Regions from separate parts of the Burkholderia sp. Bp9016 genome, predicted to be linked through region 2. Evidence: predicted binding sites of a transcription regulator. Region 2 holds the regulator's gene; the other holds the start of a gene.

Region 1 (8,360 bases), on a different contig from region 2:
AACACGGACGGCTCGGCGACGCCGCAGACCATGACGCTCGACCTGACCGGCACCACGCAGTACGGCGGCAAGGACGGCGTGAACAACCTCGCGCAGGACGGCTACGCGAGCGGCACGCTGACGACCTACTCGATCGGCACCGACGGCAAGCTGACCGGCAACTACTCGAACGGCCAGACGGCGGTGCTCGGCCAGATCGCGCTCGCGAACTTCAACAACCCGAACGGGCTGATCAACCTCGGCGGCAACCAGTATGCGGAAAGCGCCGAGTCGGGCGTGCCGCAGATCTCCGCGCCGGGCACCACGAACCACGGTTCGCTGCAGGGCAGCGCGCTCGAGAACTCGAACGTCGACCTGACGTCGGAACTGGTCAACCTGATCACCGCGCAGCGCAACTACCAGGCGAACGCGCAGACGATCAAGACGCAGCAGACCGTCGACCAGACGCTCATCAACCTGTAACGCGCGGATAACCGGCAGCCATGGACCGACTGATCTACACGGCGATGACGGGCGCGTCGCAGTCGCTCGACCAGCAGGCGATCGTCGCGAACAACCTCGCGAACGCATCGACGACGGGTTTTCGCGCGCAGCTCGCGACCTACCGCGCGGTGCCGATGAATTTCGGCGACGGCGGCACGGTCGATCCGGCGACGACCCGCACCTACGTGCTGGCGTCGACGCCCGGCGCGGATTTCGCGCCGGGCCCGATCACGCGCACCGGCAATCCGCTCGACGTCGCGGTGCAGGGCCCCGGCTGGCTGTCGGTGCAGACGGCCGACGGCGGCGAGGCGTACACGCGCGCGGGCAACCTGCACGTCGATGAAAACGGCCAGCTCGTGAACGCGAGCAACCTGCCGGTGGTCGGCAACGGCGGCCCGATCTCGGTGCCGCCGAACGCCGAAGTGACGATCGGCAAGGACGGTACGGTGTCCGCGCTGATGCCGGGCGACCCGCCGACGGCGGTCGCGATCGTCGACCAGATGAAGCTCGTCAATCCCGATCCGGCCACGCTCGCGCGCGGCAACGACGGGTTGTTCCGCACCGCCGACGGCAATCCGGCCGACGCCGACCCGAACGTGGTCGTCACGCCGAATTCGCTCGAAGGCAGCAACGTGAACCCGGTGACCGCGATGGTCGCGATGATCGACAACGCGCGGGCGTTCCAGCTGCAGTCCAAGCTGATCCAGACGGCCGACCAGAACGAGCAGTCGGCGAACCAGCTGCTCAACTTCAGCTGAGCGGCACGGTCCGCGCTACCAGGAGAGGATTCAACATGAACCGTTCGCTCTACATTGCAGCCACCGGCATGAATGCGCAGCAGGCGCAGATGGACGTGATCTCGAACAACCTCGCGAACACCAGCACGAACGGCTTCAAGGCGTCGCGCGCGGTGTTCGAGGATCTGCTGTACCAGACGATCCGCCAGCCGGGCGCGAACTCGACGCAGCAGACCGAACTGCCGTCGGGCTTGCAGCTCGGCACCGGCGTGCAGCAGGTCGCGACCGAGCGCCTGTACACGCAGGGCAGCCTCACGCAGACCGGCAACTCGAAGGACGTCGCGATCAACGGCGCGGGCTTCTTCCAGGTGCTGATGCCGGACGGCACGAACGCCTACACGCGCGACGGCTCGTTCCAGACCAACGCGCAGGGCCAGCTCGTCACGTCGAGCGGCTACCAGGTCCTGCCGGCGATCACGGTGCCGCAGAACGCGACGTCGCTGACGATCGGCAAGGACGGCGTCGTGTCGATCACGCAGGCGGGTTCGACCAACGCGGTGCAGATTGGCTCGCTGCAGATCGCCACCTTCATCAACCCGGCCGGCCTCGAGGCGAAGGGCGAGAACCTGTTCGCCGAAACGACGTCGTCGGGTGCGCCGAACGTGTCGCAGCCGGGGCTGAACGGCGCGGGCTCGCTCAACCAGGGCTATGTCGAGGCGTCGAACGTGAACGTCGTGCAGGAGCTCGTCAACATGATCCAGACCCAGCGTGCATACGAGATCAACAGCAAGGCCGTGACGACGTCCGACCAGATGCTGCAGACCGTCACGCAGATGAAGAGTTAACCGGAAAGTCCCGTCGTTGCCATGAAGCAGGTTCGTCTCCTCCCGTCAGCTACCGTCCGCGCCGCGTGCGCGGTCGCGGTGGCCGCGCTCGCCGGCTGCGCGCAGATTCCGCACGATCCGATCATCCAGCAGCCGATGACCGCCCAGCCGCCGATGCCGATGTCGATGCAGGCGCCCGGCTCGATCTACAACCCGGGATACGCGGGCCGGCCGCTGTTCGAGGATCAGCGCCCGCGCAACATCGGCGACATCCTGACGATCGTGATCGCCGAGAACATCAACGCGACCAAGTCGTCGGGCGCGAACACCAACCGGCAGGGCAATACCGACTTCAACGTGCCGACCGCCGGCTTCCTCGGCGGGCTGTTCTCGAAGGCGAACCTGTCGGCGAGCGGCGACAACAAGTTCGCGGCGACGGGCGGCGCGAGCGCGGCGAACACGTTCAACGGCACGATCACGGTGACCGTCACCAACGTGCTGCCGAACGGCAACCTCGTCGTGAGCGGCGAGAAGCAGATGCTGATCAACCAGGGGAACGAATTCGTGCGTTTCTCGGGCGTCGTGAATCCGAACACGATCTCGGGCGCGAACTCCGTGTACTCGACGCAGGTCGCCGACGCGCGGATCGAATATTCGGCGAAGGGCTACATCAACGAAGCCGAGACGATGGGCTGGCTGCAGCGCTTTTTCCTCAACATCGCACCGTGGTGATGACGATGCAGCACACCGTATTTCGTCGCCTGTCCGCCAGCCTGCCGCGCCGCGCGCATGGCATCGTGCGGATCGCCGCCGCGTTCGCGCTCGCCGCGTGCGCGTTCGGCGCCGCGCCGGCGCACGCCGAGCGCCTGAAGGACCTCGTGCAGATCCAGGGCGTGCGCGACAACCCGCTGATCGGCTATGGCCTCGTCGTCGGTCTCGACGGCACGGGCGACCAGACGATGCAGACGCCGTTTACCACGCAGACGCTCGCGAACATGCTCGCGAACCTCGGCATCTCGATCAACAACGGTTCGGCGAACGGCGGTGCGTCGTCGCTGAACAACATGCAGTTGAAGAACGTCGCGGCCGTGATGGTGACGGCCACGCTGCCGCCGTTCGCGCGGCCGGGCGAGGCGCTCGACGTGACCGTGTCGTCGCTCGGCAACGCGAAGAGCCTGCGCGGCGGCACGCTGCTGCTCACGCCGCTGAAGGGCGCGGACGGGCAGGTGTATGCGCTCGCGCAGGGCAACATGGCGGTGGGCGGCGCGGGCGCGAGCGCGAACGGCAGCCGCGTGCAGGTGAATCAGCTCGCGGCCGGCCGGATCGTCGGCGGCGCGATCGTCGAGCGTTCGGTGCCGAATGCGATCGCGCAGATGCACGGCGCGTTGCAACTGCAGCTGAACGACATGGATTACGGCACCGCGGAGCGGATCGTGTCCGCGGTCAACGCGAACTTCGGCCCCGGAACCGCGACCGCGCTCGACGGCCGTACGATCCAGCTCGCGGCGCCGGTCGACTCCGCGCAGCAGGTCGCGTTCATGGCGCGCCTGCAGAATATCGACGTGAGCCCGGACCGGGCCGCCGCGAAGGTGATCCTGAACGCGCGCACCGGCTCGATCGTGATGAACCAGATGGTCACGCTGCAAAGCTGCGCGGTCGCGCACGGCAACCTGTCGGTGGTCGTCAACACGCAGCCGGTGGTGTCGCAGCCGGGGCCGTTCTCGAGCGGGCAGACCGTGGTCGCGCAGCAGTCGCAGATCCAGCTGAAGCAGGACAACGGTGCGCTGAAGATGGTGACGGCCGGCGCGAACCTCGCCGACGTCGTGAAGGCGCTGAACACGCTCGGCGCGACGCCGGCGGACCTGATGTCGATCCTGCAGGCGATGAAGGCGGCCGGTGCGCTGCGCGCGGACCTGGAGATCATCTAAATGGCAGCGAACCTTCCGAACGCGAACGACCTCACGCAGCGTTTCGCGCTCGACGTGCAGGGCTTCGACGCGCTGCGCGCGCAGGCGAAGCAGTCGCCGCAGGCCGGCGCGAAGGCGGTCGCCGGGCAGTTCGACGCGATGTTTACGCAGATGATGCTCAAGAGCATGCGTGATGCGACGCCCGACGGCGGGCTGCTCGATTCGCACACGTCGAAGATGTACACGTCGATGCTCGACCAGCAACTCGCGCAGCAGATGTCGAAGCGCGGGATCGGCGTCGCCGACGCGCTGATGAAGCAACTGCTGCGCAACGCGGGGCAGGGGGCGGGCAGCGACTCGGCGGCCGACGCCGGCGCGGCCGGGCTGGGCTCGTCGGGTAACGAAGGCAGCCTCGCCGCGATGAGCGCGATGGCCCGGGCCTACGCGAACGCGGCGAACAACGGCGCGCTCGCCGGCTCGCGCGGCTACTCGGCCGGCAGCGCGCTGACGCCGCCGCTGAAGGGCGCGAGCGGTGTGCAGAACGCCGACGCATTCGTCGACCGGCTCGCCGGGCCGGCGCAGGCGGCGAGCGCGACCACCGGAATCCCGGCGCGCTTCATCGTCGGCCAGGCCGCGCTCGAATCGGGCTGGGGCAAGCGCGAGATCCGCGCGAGCGACGGCTCGACCAGCTACAACGTGTTCGGCATCAAGGCGAACAAGGGCTGGACGGGCCGCACGGTGTCGGCGCTGACGACCGAATACGTGAACGGCACGCCGCGCCGCGTCGTCGCGAAGTTCCGCGCGTATGATTCGTACGAGCATGCGATGACCGACTACGCGAACCTGCTGAAGAACAATCCGCGCTACGCGGGCGTGCTGAGCGCGAGCCGCAGCGTCGAGGGCTTTGCTCACGGGCTGCAGAAGGCCGGTTATGCGACCGACCCGAATTATGCGAAGAAGCTGATCTCGATCATGCAGCAGATCGGCTGAGCGGGCGCGGCGTGCCGGAACCGGCCTGCCTCCCGCTCGTCGTTCTTCGGACCGCGCCCGGCTCCCCGCCGCGCGCGGTTTCAACGTTTGCGCGAAAAAAAGCGGCAATTCGATCTAAACTTTCGTTGAGCACTGCCGCTAAGTGTGTGAGACCAGCAACCGGGCCCATGTTCTGGCCCGACTTTACTGCGTACCGGTTGCCCCGGGCGCCCAAGACAAGAAAACCGGCTAGCCATGAATATCGAAACGTCGTCTGCTCCGAGTCAGGATGCAGGCCACTCCGGGCCCGATTACGCCCGCCGCAATCCGCTGGAGATCGGCGTGCAGCTGCGCAACCTCGTGAACCGCGGCGATTTCCTGACCGTCCAGTATCCGGGCGGCCAGCTTGTCACGCGCCTGCTCGAAGTCGATGTCGGCGCGCGCACGTTCACGTTCGACTGGGGCGCGCTGTCCGAGCAGAACGCCGGCATTCTCGCCGCGTCGCACTGCACGTTCTCGGCGGCGCCGGACGGCGTGCGTGTCGAATTCACCACGGGCACGCCGCGCGAGACGCGCTACGAGGGGCTGCCCGCGTTCGTCGCCGATTTCCCCGACTTGCTCGTGTGCATCCAGCGCCGCGAGTATTTTCGTGTCGATGCGCCGGTGATCGATCCGTTCCTGTGCCGCGGCAAGCTGCCGGACGGCGAGGGCTTCGTGTTCGAGGTGCACAACCTGTCGCTCGGCGGCGTCGGCCTGCGCACGGCCGACGAGCGCGTCGAGGCGCTTGAGGTCGGCACGCTGCTGCCGGAGGTCGAGCTCGAATTGACCGGTCACGGCAGGCTGTCGCTCGACCTGTGCCTCGTGTCGCAGCGTTCGACCCAGATGCCGAACGGCTCGCGGCGCTACCAGCTCGGCTTTCGCTTCATGTCGTTGCCGGGCAGCGCGGAGAACACGCTGCAGCGCCTGATCACGCAGCTCGAAATGAAGCGCCGCTCGCTCGCGCGGGCCTGACGCGCGCACTGCCGGCCCCCCGCGCGGGCCGCTTTCACGCCGGGCGCTTCCAGGGGCCGCCCGTCTTCCCGAACGCGACGCGCGCCTGCGCGTCGCGCGTGCATTTTTTCCTCAATTTTTCCGCTCGGCGGCCGTTATACCGGGAGTCACGCAACCCGGCGGCCGCAGCCCGGCCGGCCCATCAGGATCGCGCATGTCCAACTCTCTCTTGAACCTCGGCGTCAGCGGCCTGAATGCCGCACTCTGGGGCCTCACGACGACCGGCCAGAACATCAGCAATGCCGCGACGCCGGGCTATTCGGTCGAGCGCCCGGTGTATGCCGAGGCGAGCGGCCAGTACACGTCGAGCGGCTACCTGCCGCAGGGCGTGAACACCGTCACCGTGCAGCGGCAGTACAGCCAGTACCTGAACGACCAGCTGAACAGCGCACAGTCGCAAAGCGGCGCGCTGTCGACCTGGTACTCGCTCGTCGCGCAGCTGAACAACTACGTCGGCAGCCCGACGGCGGGGATCTCGACCGCGATCACCAACTACTTCACCGGGCTGCAGGGCGTCGCGAACAATGCGTCCGACCCGTCGGTGCGGCAGACCGCGATGAGCAACGCGCAGACGCTGGCCGACCAGATCACGGCGGCCGGCCAGCAGTACGACGCGCTGCGCCAGAGCGTGAATACGCAGCTCACCAGCACGGTGTCGCAGATCAACACGTACACCGCGCAGATCGCGCAGCTGAACCAGCAGATCACGGCCGCGAACAGCCAGGGGCAGCCGCCGAACCAGTTGATGGACCAGCGCGATCTCGCGCTGTCGAACCTGTCGAGCCTCGCCGGCGTGCAGGTGGTGCGCAACGACAGCGGCTACAGCGTGTTCCTCGCGGGCGGCCAGCCGCTCGTCGTCGCCGACAAGAGCTATCAGCTCGCGACCGTGACGTCGTCGTCCGATCCGAGCGAGCTGACCGTCGTGTCGCAGGGCATCGCCGGCGCGAATCCGCAGGGCCCGAACCAGACGCTGCCCGATTCGTCGTTGTCGGGCGGCACGCTCGGCGGCCTGCTCGCGTTCCGCAACCAGACGCTCGACCCGGCGCAGGCGCAGCTCGGCGCGATCGCCACCAGCTTCGCCGCGCAGGTCAACGGGCAGAACGCGCTCGGCGTCGACCTGTCGGGCATGCCGGGCGGCAAGCTGTTCACGATCCCGGACCCGGCCGTCTACGCGAACCAGGGCAATACGGGCAATGCGTCGCTGAGCGTGTCGTTCGCCAATGCGTCGCAACCGACCACGAGCGACTACACGCTGTCGTACGACGGCACGAACTACACGCTGACCGATCGCGCGAGCGGCACGGTGGTCGGCCAGTCGACGTCGATGCCGGCATCGATCGGCGGCCTGGACTTCTCGTTCGCGAACGGCACGCAGATGAATGCCGGCGACCAGTTCACCGTGCTGCCGACGCGCGGCGCGCTGGACGGCTTCGCCCTCGCGACGTCGAGCGGCTCGGCGATCGCGGCCGCGTCGCCGGTGGTGGCGTCGGCCGCCACGACGAACTCGGGCAGCGCCACTATCACGCAGGGCGGGGTGAGCGCCGGCTACCAGGTGCCGTCGACCACGCTGACCTACGACGCGGCGAGCAAGTCGCTGTCGGGCTTCCCGGCCGGCACCACGGTGACGATCGGGAGCACGCCGCCCCAGACGGTGGCGATTGCCGACGGGACGACGCAGGTGCCGTACGACCCGTCCGTGGGCGCGACGCTGACGATGTCGGGCACCGCGCAGGGCGCGATGAACGGCGTGACCGTGTCGCTGGCGGGCACGCCGGCGGACGGCGATTCGTTCAAGATCGGGCCTTACGCGGGCGGCACGAACGACGGTTCCAACGCGCTTGCGCTGTCGCAGATCGTCAGCACGAAATCGTTCGGCAACGGCTCGACCACGCTGACCGGCGCATACGCCGGCTACGTGAACGGCATCGGCAACTCGGCGAGCCAGCTGAAGTCGTCGAGTGCCGCGCAGACTTCGCTCGTCGGCCAGATCACGACCGCGCAGCAGTCGGTGTCGGGCGTGAACCAGAACGAGGAAGCGGCGAACCTGATGCAGTACCAGCAGCTCTACCAGGCCAACGCGAAGGTCATCCAGACGGCCGCGACGCTGTTCCAGACCGTGCTCGGCCTGTTCAACTGATTCCGGGGATCGAAGCGATGCGGATTTCCACTTCCCAGTTTTACCAGCTCAACGTCGCGCAGATGAGCGACCAGCAGGCGCAGCTCGCGCAGCTGTACCAGCAGATTTCGAGCGGCGTGAGCCTGTCCACGCCGGCCGACAACCCGCTCGGCGCCGCGCAGGCGGTGCAGCTGTCGATGAGCTCGGCGACGCTGTCGCAGTACGCCACGAACCAGAACGTCGCGCTGTCGTCGCTCCAGAAGGAAGACCAGAC
Region 2 (8,360 bases):
TTCGCGAACGAGTTCGACATCACGAACGACGGGTGGCCGGTCGCGCAGCCGAGGTTCACCAGGCGGCCTTCGGCCAGCAGGATCACGCGCTTGCCGTCCGGGAAGATGATGTGGTCGACCTGCGGCTTGATGTTTTCCCACTGGTACTGGCGGGTCGACGCGACGTCGATTTCCGAGTCGAAGTGGCCGATGTTGCAGACGATCGCGTTGTGGCGCATCGCCTTCATGTGATCGTGGTTGATCACGTGGTAGTTGCCGGTCGCCGTCACGAAGATGTCGGCCTTGTCGGCCGCGTATTCCATCGTCACGACGCGGTAGCCTTCCATCGCCGCCTGCAGCGCGCAGATCGGATCGATTTCGGTGACCCACACGGTCGCGCCGAGGCCGCGCAGCGATTGCGCGCAGCCCTTGCCCACGTCGCCGTAGCCCGCGACGACCGCGACCTTGCCCGCGATCATCACGTCGGTCGCACGCTTGATGCCGTCGACGAGCGATTCACGGCAGCCGTACAGGTTGTCGAACTTCGACTTGGTGACCGAGTCGTTCACGTTGAACGCCGGGAACGGCAGGCGGCCGTCCTTTTCCATCTGGTACAGGCGGTGCACGCCGGTCGTGGTTTCTTCGGTCACGCCCTTGATGTGCGCGAGGCGCTTCGAGTACCAGGTCGCATCGATGTCGAGGTGCTTCTCGATCGACTTGTACAGTGCGACTTCTTCCTCGTTGGTCGGCTTCGCGATCACCGAACGGTCCTTTTCGGCCTTCGAGCCGAGGATCAGCAGCAGCGTTGCGTCGCCGCCGTCGTCCAGGATCATGTTCGCGAATTCACCGTTCGGCCATTCGAAGATGCGGTGCGAGAACTCCCAGTATTCGTCGAGCGACTCGCCCTTGAACGCGAACACCGGCGTGCCCGATTCGACGATCGCGGCAGCAGCGTGGTCCTGCGTCGAGAAGATGTTGCACGAGGCCCAGCGGACGTCCGCGCCGAGCGCCTTCAGCGTCTCGATCAGCACGCCGGTCTGGATCGTCATGTGCAGCGAACCCGCGATGCGCGCGCCCTTCAGCGGCTGCTGCGCCTTGTATTCGTCGCGGATCTGCACGAGGCCCGGCATTTCGGTCTCGGCGATGTTCAATTCCTTGCGGCCCCAGCCGGCAAGCGCCATGTCGGCGACGACGTAATCCTTGGAAGCCTGGGAATCGATAATGGCGTTCATCACGCCCTCCTTTCTAAAAAGTTTCTAGATTGGTGACGTGAGCGCCGTTCAGGAAGCGGGGCCGGCGCGAATCCAACGTCTCGCCGCACGGCTGCTTGGTGAAGCTCTCCGAGCCTGGCGGACACAGAAGGTCCGTCGCAACGCTCCTCGGAAAACGGGAGGGATTGTAGCAAATCGGCGCGAGAATTGCGCGGCACGCGCGGCGTCGGCGCGCGTGGGCACAAGAAAGGGTCAGGTCTCCGCGCCGACCCACGCCTGTTCGCGCAGCCGCGCGCGCAGTCGCGCGACGGCCTGGCTGTGCAGCTGGCACACGCGCGACTCGCTGACTTCGAGCACCGCGCCGATCTCGCGCAGGTTCAGCCCGCGCTCGTAATACAGCGACATCAGCAGCTTCTCGCGCTCGGGCAGCCGCTCGATCGCGTCGACGAGCGCATCGCGCAGATGGTCGTCGAGCAGCGCCGACAGCGGATCGGCGTGATCGACGCGATAGCGGTCGAGGAACGGCTCGTCGTCGGCCGCGCGGTCGAAATCCTCGTAGTAGATGAGCTGGCTGCCGTGCAGGTCCTGCAGCATCCCCTGGTATTCGTCGAGCGGCATCTTCAGATGCTGCGCGATCTCGGCCTCGCTCGCCGAGCGGCCGAGCTGCTGCTCGACCTGGTGCACCGCGTGCTCGACCTCGCGCGACGTCTTGCGCAGGCTGCGCGGCAGCCAGTCGTTGCTGCGCAGCTCGTCGAGCATCGCGCCGCGAATGCGCTGCGTCGCATAGGTCTCGAACTGCGCGCCCTGGTCTTCCTTGTAGCGGCCGGCCGCATCCATCAGGCCGATCATGCCGGCCTGGATCAGGTCGTCGAGGTCGACGCTCGCGGGCATCTTCGCGACGAGCTGCAGCCCCAGGCGCCGCACGAGCGGCGCGTATTGCGCAAGCACGTCGGCCTGGGTCATCTTTCCTTGAGCGTTGTACATCATGGCTCTCTCCTTCGCTCACGCGGCGTGGGCCGCACCCGCCTCGTACGACGGCTTGCCGCCCGCATGGACGGCGCGGCCCGCCCCCGAGCGCGGGCGCATCGGCCAGTACAGCAAGTCGGCGGCAATCTGCCGGTAGTCGCGCGCGGCAATCGACGACGGGAACGCGTCGACCGCGGTGTGCGTCAGTTCGCGCGCCCGCTCGACGAGCGGGTCGGCGCTCACGCAGCCGGCATCCGCGATCGACACCGTCAGGTAGCGGCTCGCGACGCCTGCCAGGTTGTCGAATGCGGTCTTCGCGTCCGCGTGGTTGCCGACGTGGTTGGTCAGCACGCGGAACTGCGCGAGCGCTTGCGCGAAGTGCAGGCGCTTCATGCACGCGTAGGCTTCGGTGATCGCCTTCGCGGAAACCCGCGTGACGATCAGCACGTCGTGCGCCTCGCGCGCGAGCGCCGAGAGCGCGCCGTCGGCGCCAGGCCGCGCATCGACCAGCACGATGTCGGCCTGGCCGTCGATGAAGTCGCGCAACTGCGCATCGCTGTAGCCGGCCTGCCCGGCCGCGCACAGGCCGAAGCCGGCGGCCACCCGCGTGCGCTCGCCATCGCGCAGCCGTGTCCCCGCGAGCGTCGCGGTGGCCGAACGCGCGCCGGCGCGCTCGTCGACGACGAGCACGTCCTTGCCGAGCGCGGCCAGCGCCGCCGCGAGGTTCACGACGGTGGTGGTGCAGCCGACGCCCGCCGGGCCGCCCGTCACCGCGACGACGCGCGACGCGCGTCCGGCCAGCAGGCGGCGCAGCCCTTCGGCCTGATCGATGATCCGCTTATCCAAATCGCACCTCGTGCAGTTCGGCGGTGGAACGTGCGGTCAGTGCGGAAAGCAGCGTCGGCATGTCCTCGTCTTGCGGCACGAAGGGTGAGCCGTCGCGCGGCACACAGAACGCGCTTTTCAGCAGGAAGCGGGTCGTCGCGACATACAGGTTCTCCGGCACCTTCTGGCCGGTCGACACATAGTGGACGGGCAGCTTGTAGCGGATTACCGTATCGAGCACGCCGCCCAGATGCGTCGCCTCATCGAGCTTGGTCAGGATGCAGCCGGCAAGGCCCGGGGATCCCGCCTGCGGATGTTCGCCCGCGCTGCGGTACGCCTGGACGACTTCGTTGAGCGTGTCGCCGTGGCTCGTCGCGTTGAGCAGCAGCAGGCGCTGCACCGGCGCGTTCGCGCCGTGCAGCATCGCGATCTGGTCGGACAGCGCGCGATCGCGCTGGCTCATGCCGATCGTGTCGATCAGCACAATGTGCTTGTTGCGCAGCTCGGACAGCGCGAGCGCGAGATCGCCCGCATCCTTCACCGCGTGCACCGGCACGCCGAGGATCTTGCCGAAGATGCGCAGCTGCTCGTGACCACCGATCCGGTAGCTGTCGGTGGTCAGCAGCGCGACCTTGCTCGCGCCGAAGCGCATCACGCAGCGCGCGGCGAGCTTCGCGGTGGTGGTGGTCTTGCCGACGCCCGTCGGCCCCATCAGTGCGAACACGCCGCCGCGCTCCATCAGCGCATCCTCGCTGTCGAGCACCGGCAGGTTCGCCGCGAGCACCGACTGCGCCCATTCGAGCGCCTGCTCGAAGGTCTGCGTGCCGGCGCCCGACGGCAGGTTGTCGACCAGCATCCGCACGAGCTGCGCGGAGAAGCCGGCCGCGAACAGGTGCTTGGTCAGCGCGCCGTGCACCGGGCTGCGGCGCTGGCGGTCGTGCCACATCAGGCTGTCGAACTGCTCCTGCATCATCCCGCGCATCGCGCCGAGCTCGTGCATCACCGTGTCGTTGACGACGCTCTCGATGCGCGACTTCACGGCATCGGCGACCGCGGCAGCCGCGTCGGCGGACAGGCGCGCACGCTCGGCCGGCTTCGCGGCGTCCGCGTCGTTCGCACGGGCGGCGGCGGTGTCGTTCGCACGGGCGGCGGCGGTGTCGTTCGCACGGGCGGCCGCGGCCGGCATCCGGCGTTCGGCGTCGCGCACGATGTCGCGCGCCCAGCCGGCCGGCGCCGCGTCCTGCGGTGCGGGGGCCGGTGCTTGCGGCGCGGCGGGTGCCGAGTGCGTACGGATCATCAGCGCGTCGCGCTGCTGCGTCAGGCGCTTCGCGTGCTCGACGAGCCAAGGCGCGGGTTCGGAGGCCGCCGCGGACGCCGACGTGGCGCGCGACGGCGACAGCCCGGCCGGCGCATTCGTGTCGGCGTCGAATGCAGCCGGCTCCGTCGCTTCGGCACTGGCGCCGAATACCGACGAGAACACATCCGGCAGGCCGCCGGCGCCAGCTGCATACGGATTGCCGGCCGGACGTGCGGGTGCGGGCGCGGCACCGGGGCGCGACACGATGCCCGGCACCGCGGCAGCCGGCACGGACTCCGGCACACGCGGCGCGCTCGCACGCGGGCGGACGGCAGCCGACGGCGCGACCGCGGCGAGGTCCGAATCGGCGAGTGCAACGATTTCGACGCTACCGTCATCGAGCGTGCGGTTCGACAGCACGACGGCGTCGGCGCCGAGTGCCTCGCGCACGAGGCGAAGCGCGTCGCGGCTGGTCGCGCCGGTGAATTTGCGAATGTTCAAGCGGGGCCCCCGATGACGTTAACAACTTTGATCGTGCGTGTATCCGGCACTTCGGCGTACGACAACACTTTCAATTGCGGCAGGCTGCGGCGCAGGAAACGCGCGAGCATCGCGCGCAACGCGTGCTGCACGAGCAGCACGGGCGGCAGCCCGAGATTCTGTTGACGCAGCATCGCTTGTTGCGTGCCGGTCAGAAGGTTGTGCGCAAGGCCCGGCTCGAGGCCCGGATTTGCGCCGGTGGCGAGCGCCTGCGACAGCACGCGCTCGAGATTCGAATCGAGCCCCATCACCTGCATCTCGCCCGCACCCGGATACCACTGCTGCGTGATCGCGCGGCCGAGCGACAGCCGCACCGCGGCGGTGATCTCGTACGCGTCGCCGCGGCCCGCGTGTTCGGACACGGATTCGAGGATCGTGCGCATGTCGCGGATCGGCACGCCTTCGTCGAGCAGGTTCTGCAGCACTTTCTGCAGCGTCGTGAGCGAGATCGTCTTCGGCACGAGGTCCTCGACGAGCGACGGCGCGTCCTTGCCGGTGCGCTCGACGAGCGCCTGCACTTCTTGGCGGCCGAGCAGTTCGGCCGCATGCTGGACGACCAGATGGTTCAGATGCGTCGCGACCACCGTGCTCGCATCGACCACCGTGTAGCCGTACACCTGCGCCTGCTCGCGCATCGCGACGTCGATCCACACGGCCGGCAGCCCGAACGCCGGATCCTGCGTGACGGCGCCCGGCAGCGCGGCCGTCACCTGGCCCGGGTTGATCGCGAGCCACTGGCCCGGGAACACTTCGCCGGTACCGATCTCGACGCCCTTCAGCGCGATCCGGTATGCGTTCGGCCGCAGCTCGAGGTTGTCGCGGATGTGGATCACCGGCGGCAGGAAGCCGATTTCCTGCGCGAATTTCTTGCGGATGCTCTTGATGCGCTTGAGCAGCTCGCCGTCGCTGTTCTTGTCGACGAGCGGAATCAGCCGGTAGCCGACTTCGAGGCCGAGCGGATCGATCAGTTGCACGTCGTCCCAGGTCGCTTCGTGGCTTTCGCCCGGCAACGCGGCGGGCGGTGCGATTTCGGTCACGTCGCCGGCCGCCACGCGGGCCGCCGCGCGGCGGGTCTGCGTGCGTGCCAGCCAGATCGCGCCGCCGCCGAGCGCGAGGAACGCGAAATGCGGCATGCCCGGGATCAGCCCCATCAGCACGATGATCGAGCCGGTGATGACCAGCACGCGCGGGTTCGCGAACAGCTGGCCGGTGATCTGGGTGCCGATGTCCTCGTCGGTCGCGACGCGCGACACGATCACGCCGGCCGCCGTCGAGATCACGAGCGAGGGGATCTGCGCGACGAGGCCGTCGCCGATCGTCAGCAGCGTGTAATTGGTGCCCGCCGCGGCGAAGCTCATGTCGTGCTGGACCATCCCGACGATCAGCCCTCCGATCACGTTGATCGCCATGATGATCAGGCCGGCGATCGCGTCGCCGCGCACGAACTTCGACGCACCGTCCATCGACCCGTAGAACTCGGCCTCCTGCGCAACCGCGGTGCGGCGCTTGCGTGCCTGCTCTTCGTTGATGAGGCCCGCGTTCAGGTCGGCGTCGATCGCCATCTGCTTGCCCGGCATCGCATCGAGCGTGAAGCGCGCGGACACTTCGGCGATCCGCCCGGCGCCCTTCGTGATGACCATGAAGTTGATGATCATCAGGATCACGAACACGACGATGCCGACCGCGAAGTTGCCGCCGACGAGGAAGTGGCCGAACGCCTCGATCACCTGGCCGGCCGCGTCGGGGCCGGTGTGGCCCTCGAGCAGCACCACGCGCGTCGACGCGACGTTCAGCGACAGGCGCAGCAGCGTCGAGAACAGCAGCACGCTGGGGAATGCCGCGAAATCGAGCGGCTTCATCGTGTACATGCTGACAAGCAGCACCATCACCGACAGCGCGATATTGAACGTGAACAGCAGATCCAGCAGCAGCGGCGGCAGCGGCAGGATCATCATCCCCAGGATCATGCAGATGAGGATCGGGCCGGCGAGCGCGCGCAGGTTGGTGCCGGCGAACGGGTTCGGGCGCTTGCCGAACAGGCCGGTGGTCGGGGTGCTCATGCCGCGCCTCGCGTGCCGAGTGCGTCGTCGGCTTCCTCGCGCGCGTCGTCGGTCGACACCGACGTGCCCTTGTCGAGCTCGGCCGGCACGGCGAGATCGACCGGCGCCGCCGGGAACGCTCCGCCTTCCGCGCGGAAGCGCTTGAGCTGGTAGACCCACGCAAGCACCTCGGCGACGGCCGAGTACAGCGAGCCGGGAATCTCGCGCTCGAGTTCGACGTTGTGATACAGCGCACGCGCGAGCGGCGGCGCTTCGAGCAGCGGCACGTTGTGCTCGGCCGCGAGCTCGCGGATGCGCGCGGCGACGAGGTTCACGCCCTTCGCGACGACCTTCGGCGCGCGCATCTCGCCATCCGTGTACTGCAGCGCGACAGCGAAGTGCGTCGGGTTCGTGACGACCACGTCGGCCTTCGGCACGGCGGCCATCATCCGGCGCCGCGCGATCGCGCGCTGCTGCTGGCGGATACGGCCCTTCACGTGCGGATCGCCTTCGTTCTCGCGATGCTCGCGCTTCACTTCTTCCTTCGTCATGCGCAACTTCTTGTTGTACTGCCAGATTTGGTAAGGCACATCGAGCGCGGCGACGACCAGCATCCCGGCAACGGTCGTGCCGCAGCACACGGCGACCAGATGCAGCGCGTCGGCGAGCGCCGAACCGAGCGGCTGGGTCGCGAGGCCGAGCAGTTCGTCCTTGCTGCGCCAGATCGCAATCCCGCCGATCCCGCCGACGACGAGCGTCTTCGCGAGCGACATCCCCAACTGGATCGGCCCCTGGATCGAAAAGATGCGGCCGAGGCCGGAGATCGGGTTCAGGCGGTCGAACTTCAGCTCGAAGGTCTTTTGCGAGATCAGCCAGCCGCCGAGCGCCATCGGCGCGGCCAGCGCGGCCACGCCAGTCAGCGCGAGCAGCGGCAGCAGCGCGGCGAAGCCTTCGGCGCTCGCGCTGCCTGCCGCGGACAACATCCGGTTCGTGTCGAACGCCGTGGCGCGGTCGAACGAGAAGGCGCCACGCAGCATCGTCTGCAGATGCTCACCCGACGGACCCGCGAGCAACCATGCACCGTAGAACCCGGCCGCGAGCAGCGCGAACGAAGCCAGTTCGCGCGAACGCGCGACCTGCCCCTCCTCGCGCGCCTTCTCGCGGCGTCTCGGAGTGGCGGCTTCGGTTCTGTCGAGATCGCTCTCGTCTGCCACGGGGCCTCCAGTCGGGTACGGCGACATGCCGCTTTCCAGTGACACCGATTATTCATGCGCGCGTCAAACGCCGATCGGTCGAGCAAAGCCGGGAAAGGGGGGTATTTCGGGGAATCGGACGGGCTTGTGGCGGGGGCAATCAGGGGACGAACGGCAACGCGGCGGGGGTGGGGGCGGTGAAGGCGTCGACGGAGGAAGGGAGGAAGCGGCGATGCGGCGGATTCGCCCTGGAGCTGAAGCGACGAGGCAAGCCGCCCCGAGGCGGCAGCGCCGCACGCCAGGGCGCACC

The links. The regulator FliA, encoded in region 2, starts transcription of late flagellar genes. The targets are predictions, from matches to a motif close to CTAAAGTTTNNNNNNNNNNNGCCGNTA.
Region 1: flgK (flagellar hook-associated protein FlgK) is a predicted target of FliA. The motif match lies at 6,042-6,068, and genes of this name have one in related genera.

What each region holds. Positions count from the first base shown of each region.
Region 1 covers NZ_QTPY01000012.1:17,084-25,443, reverse strand. The annotation lists gene flgE (flagellar hook protein FlgE) at 1-462, shown strand, start outside; gene flgF (flagellar basal-body rod protein FlgF) at 483-1,241, shown strand; gene flgG (flagellar basal-body rod protein FlgG) at 1,277-2,065, shown strand; gene flgH (flagellar basal body L-ring protein FlgH) at 2,087-2,776, shown strand; gene DIE13_RS16115 (flagellar basal body P-ring protein FlgI) at 2,782-3,972, shown strand; gene flgJ (flagellar assembly peptidoglycan hydrolase FlgJ) at 3,973-4,941, shown strand; gene DIE13_RS16100 (flagellar brake protein) at 5,176-5,931, shown strand; gene flgK (flagellar hook-associated protein FlgK) at 6,125-8,107, shown strand; gene flgL (flagellar hook-associated protein FlgL) at 8,125-8,360, shown strand, end outside.
Region 2 covers NZ_QTPY01000016.1:83,501-91,860, forward strand. The annotation lists gene ahcY (adenosylhomocysteinase) at 1-1,211, opposite strand, end outside; S-adenosyl-L-homocysteine riboswitch at 1,244-1,366, opposite strand; gene DIE13_RS20390 (RNA polymerase sigma factor FliA) at 1,443-2,177, opposite strand; gene DIE13_RS20395 (AAA family ATPase) at 2,193-3,002, opposite strand; gene flhF (flagellar biosynthesis protein FlhF) at 2,995-4,779, opposite strand; gene flhA (flagellar biosynthesis protein FlhA) at 4,776-6,878, opposite strand; gene flhB (flagellar biosynthesis protein FlhB) at 6,875-8,071, opposite strand.